DNA from 2 places in the Hahella sp. NS-SX17 genome. Region 2 is predicted to be linked to the other one. Evidence: predicted binding sites of a transcription regulator. Region 2 holds the regulator's gene; the other holds the start of a gene.

Region 1 (6,188 bases), 950 kb from region 2:
CTTGATGGAAAAGGTAATCAGTCTGTTTGGGCATGCGCAGGCGGCGAATCTCGCTCTGGCTATCGCCCAGATCAATAGTTGGAACCGCCTGACGAAGTCGTTCGCATATGAGCCAGGCAGCTACCAGGTGGGGCAGTTCGATTAACAGACCTTGCTGGATATCTCCGCGCGGCGGGAGCCTTCGCTCCTTCCGCTTTCTCCTTGCACTCCTGCTCGACTGTCATCGCTTCTTTTATATAGGCGATAGATCGCTTTAAGCTCTCCCTATCTACGGATAATCATCCGGCCATCCCTTTGCGGCAGTTTAATCCTTACGCCCGATTACCTGGGCCGTAAATTTGCTAGTAATCTTTTGCACATGATTATCTACGTATTTTCACGTAAAATGACGCGCTCTTCGCCTGCTTCGGAACGGATGGGGACCCGTAATGAAGCGTCTGCGGCGATCTTTGCGACGTCATGTCGCACAGGTCTGTCGATGCGCGAAGGGATTCAGGAAACCACAAGAGAGTGTGTTGAGGCTTACTATGACAGATAGAGTACAAGTAGGCGGCTTACAGGTCGCTAAGGTTCTGTACGACTTTGTAAATGAAAAAGCGATCCCCGGAACTGGCGTTTCTGCGGATAAGTTCTGGTCCGAACTGGAAGCCATCGTCAATGAAATGGCTCCCAGAAATAAGGCGTTGCTGAAAAAACGCGATGAACTGCAGGCGCAGATTGACGCCTGGCACCGCGAGAACCCAGGTAAGGTCGATCTGTCGGCCTATAAAACATTTCTACAAGACATCGGTTATCTGGCGCCGGAAGCGGAAGACTTCCAGATCGCCACCGCCAATGTGGACCCGGAAATCGCCACTATGGCCGGTCCGCAGCTGGTAGTGCCGGTGATGAACGCCCGCTTCGCCCTGAATGCCGCTAATGCGCGCTGGGGCAGCCTTTACGATGCGTTGTACGGCACTGATGTCATCTCCGAAGAAAACGGCGCGGAAAAGGGCAAAGGTTACAATCCGGTGCGCGGCGCCATGGTTATCGAGTTCGCCCGTAAGTTTCTGGACGAAGCCGCTCCCTTGGCTTCCGGCAGTCACAAAGACGCCATCGGCTACAGCGTGGAGAACGGACGCCTGGCGGTGAAACTGCAGTCCGGCTCCAGTGTCGGCCTGCTGGATGAAAGCAAGCTGGCCGGATACGTCGGCGAAGCTTCCGCTCCTCAAGGTATTCTGCTGCAAAATAACGGCTTGCGTTTTGAAATTCAGATCGACGCTGCCAGCCCTATCGGTAAAACCGATCCCGCTGGCGTCAAAGACATTCTGATGGAAGCCGCGTTGACCACCATCCAGGACTGTGAAGACTCTGTGGCCGCCGTGGACGCGGAAGACAAAGTGGTGGCGTATGGCAACTGGCTGGGTCTGATGAAAGGCGACCTGGCGGAAACCTTCGACAAGGGCGGCGAACCCGTTACTCGTACGTTGCACGCAGACCGCGAATACGTCGCCCCTAATGGCGAGCGTTTCAGCCTGCCCGGGCGCAGCCTGTTGTTCGTGCGCAACGTCGGTCATTTGATGACGATAGACGCCGTGCTCGACAGCAATGGCGAAGACATTCCAGAAGGCATCCTGGACGGCGTGATGACGTCACTGATCGCCATCCACGACCTGCAAGGCGAAGGCCCTCTGCGCAATAGCAAGACCGGCAGCGTTTATATCGTTAAGCCGAAGATGCACGGCCCGGAAGAGGTGACGTTCACCAATGATCTGTTCGCTCGCATCGAAGATGCGCTGGGATTGCCGCGTTTCACTCTGAAAGTCGGCATCATGGACGAAGAACGTCGCACCACTATCAATCTGAAGGCGTGCATTAAAGCGGCGGCGGATCGGGTGGTGTTCATCAATACTGGGTTTCTGGACCGCACTGGCGATGAAATCCACACCAGCATGGAAGCCGGTCCTGTGGTGCGTAAGGCGGCGATGAAGCAGCAGCCATGGATCAACGCCTATGAAGACTGGAACGTGGATACCGGTCTGGCGGCGGGTCTGAAAGGTAAGGCGCAGATCGGCAAAGGCATGTGGCCGATTCCTGATGAAATGGCGCAGATGCTTCAAGCCAAGATTGGCCACCCGCAGGCGGGCGCCAATTGCGCCTGGGTGCCGTCTCCCACGGCGGCGACCTTGCATGCGTTGCATTACCATAAGGTGAGTGTAGCGGCGCGTCAGGAGGAAATCGCTTCCCGTACGCGGGCGTCTCTAGACGATATCCTGACCATTCCATTGCTGGGCGACCAGACTTTGTCCGCGCAGGATATTCAGCAGGAGCTGGATAATAATGCCCAGGGCATATTGGGCTACGTGGTGCGCTGGGTCGATCAGGGCGTGGGCTGCTCCAAAGTGCCTGACATCAACGATGTGGGCCTGATGGAAGACCGCGCCACGTTGCGCATATCCAGTCAGCATATCGCCAACTGGCTGCGCCATGGCGTTTGTTCAAAGGAGCAGGTGCTGGAAACCCTGCAGCGCATGGCGGCGATTGTCGACCGTCAGAACGCCGGCGACCCCAGTTATCGCAATATGGCGCCAAACTTTGACGACAGCGTGGCGTTTCAAGCCGCCTGTGATCTGGTGCTGAAAGGGTGTGAACAGCCTAACGGTTACACCGAGCCGTTGCTGCATGCCTATCGTCGCAAGGCGAAAGCGAAATTCGGCGGTTGATTCTGAAACGCTGAAGACAAAACGCCCGGTCTGAAGCCGGGCGTTTTCGTTTTCAGGTCAAGCGGCTGACGCCTCTTGCGACTCTCCTCAGGTGACGGAGCCGACCGCCAACAACGGTGATGCGTCGATATCCGCAGCGTCCATCATATCCGCAACTTTGGCGAGGCTGGCCAGAATCAGATACTGCTCCCACTCCGGCAGATTGTCGAAGCGGGAAGTGAACAGCTCCTGCAGCGGCCGGGGAGCGCCCGCCAGCACTTCTTTGCCTTCATCCGTCAGCACCAGGTAAATCCGGCGCTTGTCCACCGAATCGCGAATACGCGCCACCAGACTTTTCTTTTCCAGCCGGTCTACAATACTGGTGACTGTCGCCTGGCTCAGGCTGATGTTCTGTGCGACCTGGCTCATCGTTGTGTTTCTGGAATCGCCGATAGAACGAAGAATTAATAACTGCGGCGCGGTGAGTCCGGTTTCTTTGCCCAATTGCTTGGATCGGAGGTCCGCTGCACGAATAATCCTTCGTATCAGGACTAATACTTCATCGTGTCGAGTCATGGGTAAAAATTACTTCAATGGAAAAACTCATATTATCCTTCATACTTGTTGGGCTATCCACCTTTTAATTTGTGACATAAATATTACATGACAAAATTTTAAAATTACCTAAAAACAGAAGTATAGATGGATCTATGCTCTGCGTTTACTTTGTTGTCAAAGTAAATGTGTGCTAATATTGATCAGCTATATGTTTGAACAAACCAAGGAGTTCATATGTGTGGCATATGCGGAGAGATCCGCTTCGACAACCACTCGCCCGATTTAAATTTCATCCGACTCGCCAACGACATTCAAACCCCCCGCGGCCCGGACGCTGAAGGCGTCTTCGTTCAAAACAATATCGCATTCGGCCACCGGCGTCTGAAAATCATGGATCTTTCCGACGCTTCCCAGCAGCCTCTCTATGACCCTGCGTTAGGGCTGGCGGTGGTGTTTAATGGCGCGATCTATAATCACCGCGAATTGCGCTCCGAGCTGGAGGGACAGGGTTACAAGTTTTATTCCGACGGCGACACGGAAGTGGTGTTGAAAGCCTATCACGCCTGGGGCAGGGAATGCCTGAGCCGTTTCAACGGCATGTTTGCGCTGGCGGTCTGGGAGCGCGATAGCGGTAAGACCCTGTTGGCGCGCGATCGTCTCGGCATTAAACCGCTTTACTTTCAGCATGACGCCAAGATGCTGCGTTTCGCCTCATTTATGCCGGCGTTGGCGAAAGCGCCTGGCTTCAATGCGACGATCAATCCGAAAGCGCTGAACATGTACCTTAACTTCCACTCCGTCACGCCGGCGCCGGATACGATTTTCGAAGGCATATACAAGGTGCAACCGGGAACCTGGATGGAGCTGGATAACGCCGGAAATATCAATACGGGTAGTTATTGGAGTCTGGCTTTCGGTTTACAGCCGGGTGATGAAGCGCTGACAGCCGAGGATTGGCGTGATCGCCTGCTGGAGGCCTTGTTCGCGTCCGTGCGCCGTCGCAATAACGCAGCGGTTGAGGTCGGCGTACTGCTCTCCGGCGGCGTCGACAGCAGTCTGTTGGTCGGATTGCTGGCGGAAGTGGTTCCGGACGGATTTCAGACTTTCTCCATCGGTTTTGACGCGGTTGGTGGAGAGCAAGGAGACGAGTTCCACTACTCCGATATCATCGCCAACCACTTCAACACTCGTCACCACAAGATTCAGATCGCGTCAGACCGTATGTTCTCGGCGTTGCCGAAGGCGATCGACGCCATGTCGGAGCCGATGGTGAGTCACGATTGCGTGGCGTTCTATCTGTTGTCCCAGGAAGTCAGCAAGTATTGCCGGGTGGTGCAGAGCGGGCAGGGCGCCGATGAAGTGTTCGGCGGCTACCACTGGTATCCGCCTTTGGTAGGCGCTCAAGACCCTTACGCCAGTTATCGCGAAGCGTTTTTTGATCGCAGTTACGAAGAGTACAAGCAGACGGTGCAACGCCGTTGGATAGCGCCGGACTACGCTGGCGAATACGTTAAACAGCACTTCCTGCGTCCCGGCGCCGATGATCCGGTAGATAAGGCGCTACGGCTGGATATGAGCGTGATGCTGGTGGACGATCCGGTGAAGCGGGTGGACAACATGACCATGTCCGCCGGCCTGGAGGCGCGGGTGCCGTTCCTTGACCACGAGCTGGTGGAACTGGCGGCGCGCATTCCGTCGCCATTGAAAGTACGGGATGAAGGCAAATGGATTTTGAAAGAGGCGGCGCGTCGAGTCATTCCTCACGAAGTGATCGACCGCCCCAAAGGCTATTTTCCAGTGCCTGCGCTGAAGTATCTGCGCGGAACTATCCTGGAGTGGGTGAAGGAAGCCCTGTCCACGCAACGCGCTAGGGAGCGCGGTCTTTTTGATCAGGCTTATGTGGACAACCTGTTGTTGTCGCCCGATATGCATATTACGCCGTTGCGCGGCTCCAAACTCTGGCAGCTTGGCCTGCTTGAGCTCTGGCTGCAGCGCCACAATTTATAACGGTAAGCATTATTCAGCCGTAAAGCCCGCAGCGTCGCACAGACGTTGCGGTAAGCAACCTCAGGCACGAAAGGTTACATTAATATGGCTATTACACCCCGCCATCATCATGAAAGGATGTTGCGCAAACAAATGCCGTCATACGAATCCCTGCAGGCGGAACATATACGCGCCGACGCAGAAGCGGACGCTCCCAGGAATGTGAGCGTTCACTGCGGCTGGGGGCGTCTGCTGCTGGCGAATACGTTCGAAAGCCCGAAAGAGCTGGCGAAAAGTCTGGCGGAAGAATCCACCGGCGACCGTGATATCGCCCTTTACGTAGCGGACCCACATGTGGTGTTGAGCCACGCGCCGCAGTCGTTGTTTCTGGACCCTTCCGACACCATGCGCTTGTGGATGAGCCAGTACCGTCCTCGCACGCGCGCCCTGCCGGGGGTTACCGTCAGACGGGCCAGCAGTACGGCGGATGTGGAGGCGTTGAACGCTATTTTTACCCAGAGAAAAATGGTCTGTGCGCCGGTGGAGCATGTGCTTGCGCATCGCCATTCCAAAGACGTTGTCTATCTGGTCGCTGAGGCGCTGGGCAGCGGCAAGATCATCGGCACGGTGATGGGCGTGAACCATATCAAAGCCTTTGGCGATCCCAGCAAGGGCTCCAGCCTGTGGTGTCTGGCGGTGTCTCCGGACAGTAAGACGCCAGGCGTCGGCGAGGCGCTGGTGCGTTATCTGGCGGAATATTTTCAGACGCGGGAATGCCAATACATGGACCTCAGCGTGCTGCATGACAACTATGAAGCCAAGGCGCTTTACGAAAAGCTGGGATTTCAGGCCATTCGGACTTTTGCTCTGAAAAAGAAGAATGCGATCAATGAGAAACTGTTTGTGGGTCCGGAGCCGTCCGCCAAACTGAATCCATACGCGAAAATCATCGTCAATGAAGCG
Region 2 (6,188 bases):
GGGATCGTCATCGTGGCGTGGCATTGGCGATCGACGTGGATAAGGCGGCTCTGACGGAAGGACATTATCTCGATAATCCGCAAACATTCAAAAAGCTTGAATACGTAGACGAAAGACCGCAAACCGGAGCGTTTGGGTTCAGCCCATTGTTTCAGCGGTCTCCTGAATTCGCTGGGGAAGGCGAGTGGCGTTTGTTGCGTCCGCTGGATACCGGGCAGAAGCAAATACAATGGGATGGTGAGCTGTTGTCCCTTTGCAAGTTTCCCTCCACGGCTATATCTGCGATCATGTTCGGCTGCGCCGTGGACCCTGAACTTCGAGATGCGTTGACGCAATTGATTCAGGTGGATATGCGCTACCGTCAGTTGCAGACATTTCAAATGAAGATGAGCGCGTCCCGGTTTCGCTTGAGCGCGGAGCCCATAAATTGAGTCCAGCGGCGACTCTCACTAATTATTTGTATGAGGCAGAAAGGAAAAGAGCGTGAAATTATTCGCTAAAGGTTTCAACGACCTGCTGGAAGGGTTTCGCCTGATTCAGCATCCCAAACTGCGGGTCTTCGTTGTTATTCCATTGATTATCAATATATTGGTGTTTGTTGGCTTCATCTGGGGCATGGGCGCCTATTTCTCCGGCTGGGTGGACGCCATGGTCAACTGGCTTCCAGACTGGCTGTCATTCTTGCGCTGGCTGGTATGGTTGGTGTTCGCGATACTGGTTGGCGTATTGGTGTTTTATACCTTTGTGTTTGTCGCCACTCTGGTGGGCGCTCCGTTCTACGGGCTGCTGGCGGAACAGACGCAGAAGTTGCTGACAGGCAAAGAGGTGGATGAGGATACTCCCTGGAAGCAAGTGATCAAGAATATTCCCGCCAGTGTTTGGCGTGAGGTCAAAAAGTTTCTTTATTACTTGCCTCGCGCTTTAGGTCTATTTGTAGTTACATTTGTGCTCAGTTTTATTCCCCTGGTAAACCTATTGTCGCCGGTGCTCTGGGCGGTATTCTCTTCCTGGATTATGGCGCTGGAGTTTGTGGACTATCCTGCGGACAACAATAAGCGCAAGATCGACGACGTTATTCGCTTCATGCGCGAGCGTCGTAGTCGGACGCTTGGATTCGGCCTGGGCGTTTGGGGCAGCACTCTGATTCCTATTGTGAATCTGGTGTCCATGCAGGCGGCGGTCGCTGGCGGCGTTAAATTCTGGCTGGAAGAACATGGCCAGTTGCCGAAGTCGAATCCTACCTCTGGCTCTGGTGTGACGGTCAGGTAATCCCGTTGCGGCGGCGCGAATGCCGCGCCGCCGCTTAAGTACTGAATAAAGTGGGAAATTTGTCAGACAGTGCTAGCCTTATAGTTATGTGATTAACGGAAAGTGTAGCTCTGACATGGCTTTAAAGGTGTTGGTGGTTGATGACGCGAGTTTCGTTCGCGATATGGTGAAGCGGGCGATGCGCACCTATTTTCCTCAAGTGACGGTAGAAGAAGCCATCAACGGGAAAAAAGCGCAGATCCTGATGAATAAGACGCACTATGACCTCATCCTGTGCGACTGGGAAATGCCTGAAATGTCGGGGCTGGAATTGCTACAGTGGGCGCGGGGTCAAGATGCCTACAAGAAGACGCCTTTTGTCATGGTTACCAGCCGTGGAGACAGGGGGCATGTCGTGGAAGCGGTGCAGAGCGGCGTTTCCGATTATCTGGGAAAACCCTTCAGTCCTGAAATGCTGGCGCAGAAGGTCAATAAACAGTTGGCCGCCAAGCTTAAACGCGCCGCCGGTGAAAAAACTTCTTCCGCCCGACCGGGCGCTGATTCCGCCTCCGTATTGATGCAGGCGTCCGACAGCGCCAAACAAACCTCAGCGCCAGCCGTGACGCCTGGTCCTTTTGCTGATAGCGCAGCCTTGTTGACTGGGGGAACCTCTTCTCCGAAAAAGTCTGCGCCAGCGGTCTCAGGCAAGAAGGCCCTGGCGCAGATTCGTTTTGCTGAGTTCAACCTGCCCTGCGTGATTAAAGCTATTACCCTGACGGAAGTGAAAGTGATCGCCAAGCGAGGACAACGTTTTCCGATGATTCTTGATCCGGCGGTGGTGGACATAGAGGTCGACGATGGCGAGACCCTTGAGCGGATCAACGGCTATGTGCACATGCTTCAGGCCGTGGAGAAACGGGTGGATACGGACTTTATCAGTATCGTTATCCGTTTTGTGGATGAAGACCCGGATAAGATGGCGTCCTTATCCAAGTTTATCGCTAAATTCTAAGCTTATTTAATCCCTCACTTCTTCGGCTTCCGCTAACGCTTCCGCAGACGCCATGCGGGCGCGTGGGAAGTGGCAGGTAAAAGTGCTTCCTGCGCCGATATGGCTGGTGATTTCCAGTTCCCCATCGTGATTGATCAAGACGTGTTTGACGATAGCAAGGCCCAGGCCGGTGCCCCCCGTGTCTGCGGCCCGTGAAGGGTCGGCCCGGTAAAAGCGCTCCGTCAGCCTGGGGATGTGCAGGGGATCGATGCCAATGCCGCTGTCTCTGACGGCGAAATGCACGCCTTTCTTATCTTCGAACCAGCGCACCCGGATTTCCCCATTGGCGGGGGTATATTTCACTGCATTCATGACGATGTTGGAGAAGGCGCTGTGCAACTGCGTTTCGTTACCGGTCAGTCCGGCGGCGCTTTCCAGGTTTAATTCTATCCGGTGGCCTTTTTCCTGGCTGAGCGCTCGGGCGTCGCTGCAGATGGCGCGCAGCATGCTGTCTATATCCACCAGTGTGGCTTTGAAATTTGAGCCGTCATTTTCTATACGGGACAGAAGCAATAAATCATTAACCAGCGCCTCCATTCGCTGCGCCTGTTGCTGCATTTGGTTCATGGCGCGATTCCAGCGCGGCGGTAAATCGTCAGCATTGTCGATGAGGGTTTCCAAATAACCGGAAATAACCGTTAATGGCGTACGCAGCTCATGAGAAACGTTAGAGACGAAGTCCCGCCGCATTTCTTCCAGGCGATACAGACGGGTGACATCCTGAACCAGCAATAAGCGATCATCTTCACCAAACAAAGTGATGTGAAACTGTAACTTCAGGTTGGGGTTATTCGGGGCGTTGAGGATCAGCGGTTCCTGATACTTTTTGGAGGCGAAATAGCGTTTAAAAATCGGTGTGCGGATCAGGTTATAGATGAGTTGGCCACGATCAGTGGGGTATTTGAACCCGAGCAGCTTTTCTGCGGACTGGTTCCACCAGTCCATTGCGCCTTCGCTGTTAGTCATGACGACGGCGTCTTTGAGTGCGTTGGTGGATTCCTGTATGCGGTCAATCATCGCTTGCAGCCGGTCACGGGAGCGGTAGTGCTGCACCTGTAGACGATGAATGCCGTCAAACAAGTCCCCCCAGAGACCGCGACTCTCGGGTGGGTCTTCCATTTTCGTCTGATACAGCCAGCGATGCATCCGAAACGCCTGTGTGAGTGTCCATCCCAGATACGCGGTAAGACCAAACACCAGCGCCCAGGCTACCGAGCCTATGACAAGTCCGACAACGATGCAGCCCAGCAAACTGTAAACCAGTAGCCGCGCATAATGACGCCAGTGATTGCGCATGCGTTTTGATGAATACTTCTTTTGGAATTATTTATTATTTAAGACAGGTCGCTGCGCTTATGGCGCTCGTGTCGAAAAGCGATACCCCGTCCCACGCACGGTTTGAACCAAATGATGATGGCTGGGCTCCAGCGCTTTGCGTAAGCGTCGAATATGCACGTCCACCGTGCGCTCTTCCACATAGACGTTGCCGCCCCATACCTGGTCCAAAAGCTGTCCGCGAGTATACACCCGTTCTTGATGCGTCATAAAGAACTGCAGGAGCTTGTACTCTGTGGGGCCCATGTTGAGCGCATCGCCTTTGGCGGTGACGCGGTGACATACTGGGTCCAGTCGCAGCCCCTCGACTTCAATGGGCGTTTCCATACCCTGTACGGCGGTGCGTCGCAGCACAGCTTTCAGGCGGGCGACCAGCTCTCTTGGAGAGAATGGCTTGGTGATGTAGTCGTCGGCGCCCACTTCCAAGCCCTGGACTTTGTTGTCCTCTTCGGTTTTAGCGGTGAGCATGATGAGTGGGATTTCCGAGGTGTTTTGGTCACGCTTGAGTCTGCGTGCGAATTCAATGCCGCTGACGCCGGGCAACATCCAGTCCAACAGTATGAGGTCCGGTTTCTGATCAATGATCAACGCATGCGCTTCCCGCGCGTCTCCTGCCTCCAGATAGTCATAGTCGGCCATTTCCAGAGCGACTGCGATCATTTCCCGGATGGCGGGCTCATCGTCCACAATGAGAACTTGTTTGCTTGCCATGCAAAACACCTTTTTGAATACTCGATTGCCGAATTATTACAACGGCGTTTTGTTACAAGTATATGACAGGCGCTTAATAAATGTGATGGAAATGGGGCCGGCCTGTGATGGCCGGACAAAAGGCATGACGTAGCCTAGTCAGGGGCGGAAGATGAATTCCAGCGCCAGACCAAGAAAAACGACGGCGCCGACCCAGTGATTGTTGAGAAAGGCTTTGAAGCAGTGTTGAGATTCGCGGTCGCGAATCAGGTGTTGTTGATACACGAACAAGACGGCGGCGACGATCAGCGAAACCTGATAATAGACGCCCAGTTCATACTGTGCGCCAACCATAAACAGCATGCCCAGGGTCAATACTTGCAGTCCCGCCACGGCGGCGCGGTCGGCTTCACCGAACAGGATCGCCGTGGATTTGACGCCAATCTTGAGGTCGTCTTCCCGGTCCGCCATGCCGTACATGGTGTCATAGGCGACGGTCCAAACCACTGTCGCAGTGTACAAAAGCCACGCCTGTTGCGGCACGGCGTCCAACTCTGCAGCGAATGCCATGGGGATGCCCCAAGCGAAAGCGGCGCCAAGTACGACCTGGGGCAGGTAAGTGTGTCGTTTCATGAAAGGGTACGTAGAAGCCAGCGCCAGTGCGCCAGCGGAAAGATAGATCGTCAGGGCGTTGGTGAAAAGCACCAGAATAAATGAAATGCCGACCAATACGCCGAACAGTGTAAGCGCTTCTTTTTCCGTCACCCTGTCTTGGGCGAATGGACGGCCCTTGGTGCGCTCTACGTGCATGTCTATGCGGCGATCAGCGTAATCGTTGATCACACAGCCGGCTGAACGCATCAACAAAACACCTAATATGAAAATGAACAGGTTCTTGATGGAGGGCGCGCCCTCTGAGGCCAGCCATAGCGCCCACAGGGTAGGCCAAAGCAGCAAATAGGTTCCGATAGGGCGGTTCAGTCGCGTGAGGTCAATGTAGACCGGCAATTTCGCCTTGAACTGCTCCGCCAGGGAAGGAGCTGGACGCCCTTGGGATTTCATAACCAGACAGAATCCTGTTTTAGTGTGTGGATTGATATCGCGTTCAAGCTCAGCCGCCCAGCAATCTGTTTTCCGCCTGTTCAACCTGATCCGCCGAGCCATGCAGAATCAGTGTGTCGCCGGGTTGCAGGATAAACTCGCCAGTGGGGTCGAAGAACTCCTCTTCGCCGCGACGGATGCTGTCGATATTGCAGGCCGCCAGCTTCATTTGCGCCAGTGAGCGATGGCAGCCGTAGGCGCCGTCAGGCAGCGTCAGTGCATGCAGTTTTTCCAGTGGCGTCCCGTCAGCGCCGACCAACTGGGAGTTAATGCCTGGGTAGTAGCCATGCAGCATTTTATAGCGGCTGCGGCGGACTTCTTCGATCTGGCGATGAATTTTCCTTGCCGGCGCGCCCATAAGGGTAAGCACTTGGGTGACCAACATCAAGCTGGCCTCCAGCGTCTCCGGCACGATCTCCGTGGCGCCGGCTTCTTGCAACAGCGTCATCTTGGAGTCGTCCGCCGTGCGCACCAGAATCGGCACTTGAGAACCGGTTGAGCGCACCTTGCGAATGACCGCCAGACTTTTGTCCACATCTGCGTAAGTGATGATAATCAGGCGAGCTCTTTCCAGGCCAAGGGCTTTGAGAATGTCCAGACGCTCGGAATCGCCAAAATGAACTGGCTCGCCTGCGGCGGCGGCTTCTTTTACCCGCACCGGATCTTTGTCCACGGCGGTCATGGGCATGGCGCTGCGGCGCATGAACCGGGCGACCGTCTGGCCAACGCGGCCGAATCCGCAAACGATGGCGTGACCTTCCAA

What was found. Region 2 encodes PhoB, which activates phosphate uptake and scavenging genes when phosphate is short. Its sites were predicted from a motif close to TGTCATANNNNTGTCANA; they were not measured.
Region 1: the regulator PhoB is predicted to act here: its motif matches at 3,328-3,345, upstream of AC2IBB_RS09260 (N-acetylglutaminylglutamine amidotransferase).

What each region holds. Positions count from the first base shown of each region.
Region 1 is NZ_CM170632.1:2,042,049-2,048,236, forward strand. It holds gene AC2IBB_RS09245 (carboxymuconolactone decarboxylase family protein) at 1-145, shown strand, start outside; gene AC2IBB_RS09250 (malate synthase G) at 528-2,702, shown strand; gene AC2IBB_RS09255 (MarR family winged helix-turn-helix transcriptional regulator) at 2,790-3,257, opposite strand; gene AC2IBB_RS09260 (N-acetylglutaminylglutamine amidotransferase) at 3,474-5,246, shown strand; gene ngg (N-acetylglutaminylglutamine synthetase) at 5,331-6,188, shown strand, end outside.
Region 2 is NZ_CM170632.1:1,087,639-1,093,826, forward strand. It holds gene AC2IBB_RS04970 (hypothetical protein) at 1-431, shown strand, start outside; gene cysZ (sulfate transporter CysZ) at 484-1,269, shown strand; gene AC2IBB_RS04980 (response regulator) at 1,385-2,260, shown strand; gene phoR (phosphate regulon sensor histidine kinase PhoR) at 2,267-3,595, opposite strand; gene phoB (phosphate regulon transcriptional regulator PhoB) at 3,653-4,345, opposite strand; gene ubiA (4-hydroxybenzoate octaprenyltransferase) at 4,484-5,386, opposite strand; gene AC2IBB_RS05000 (monovalent cation:proton antiporter family protein) at 5,436-6,188, opposite strand, start outside.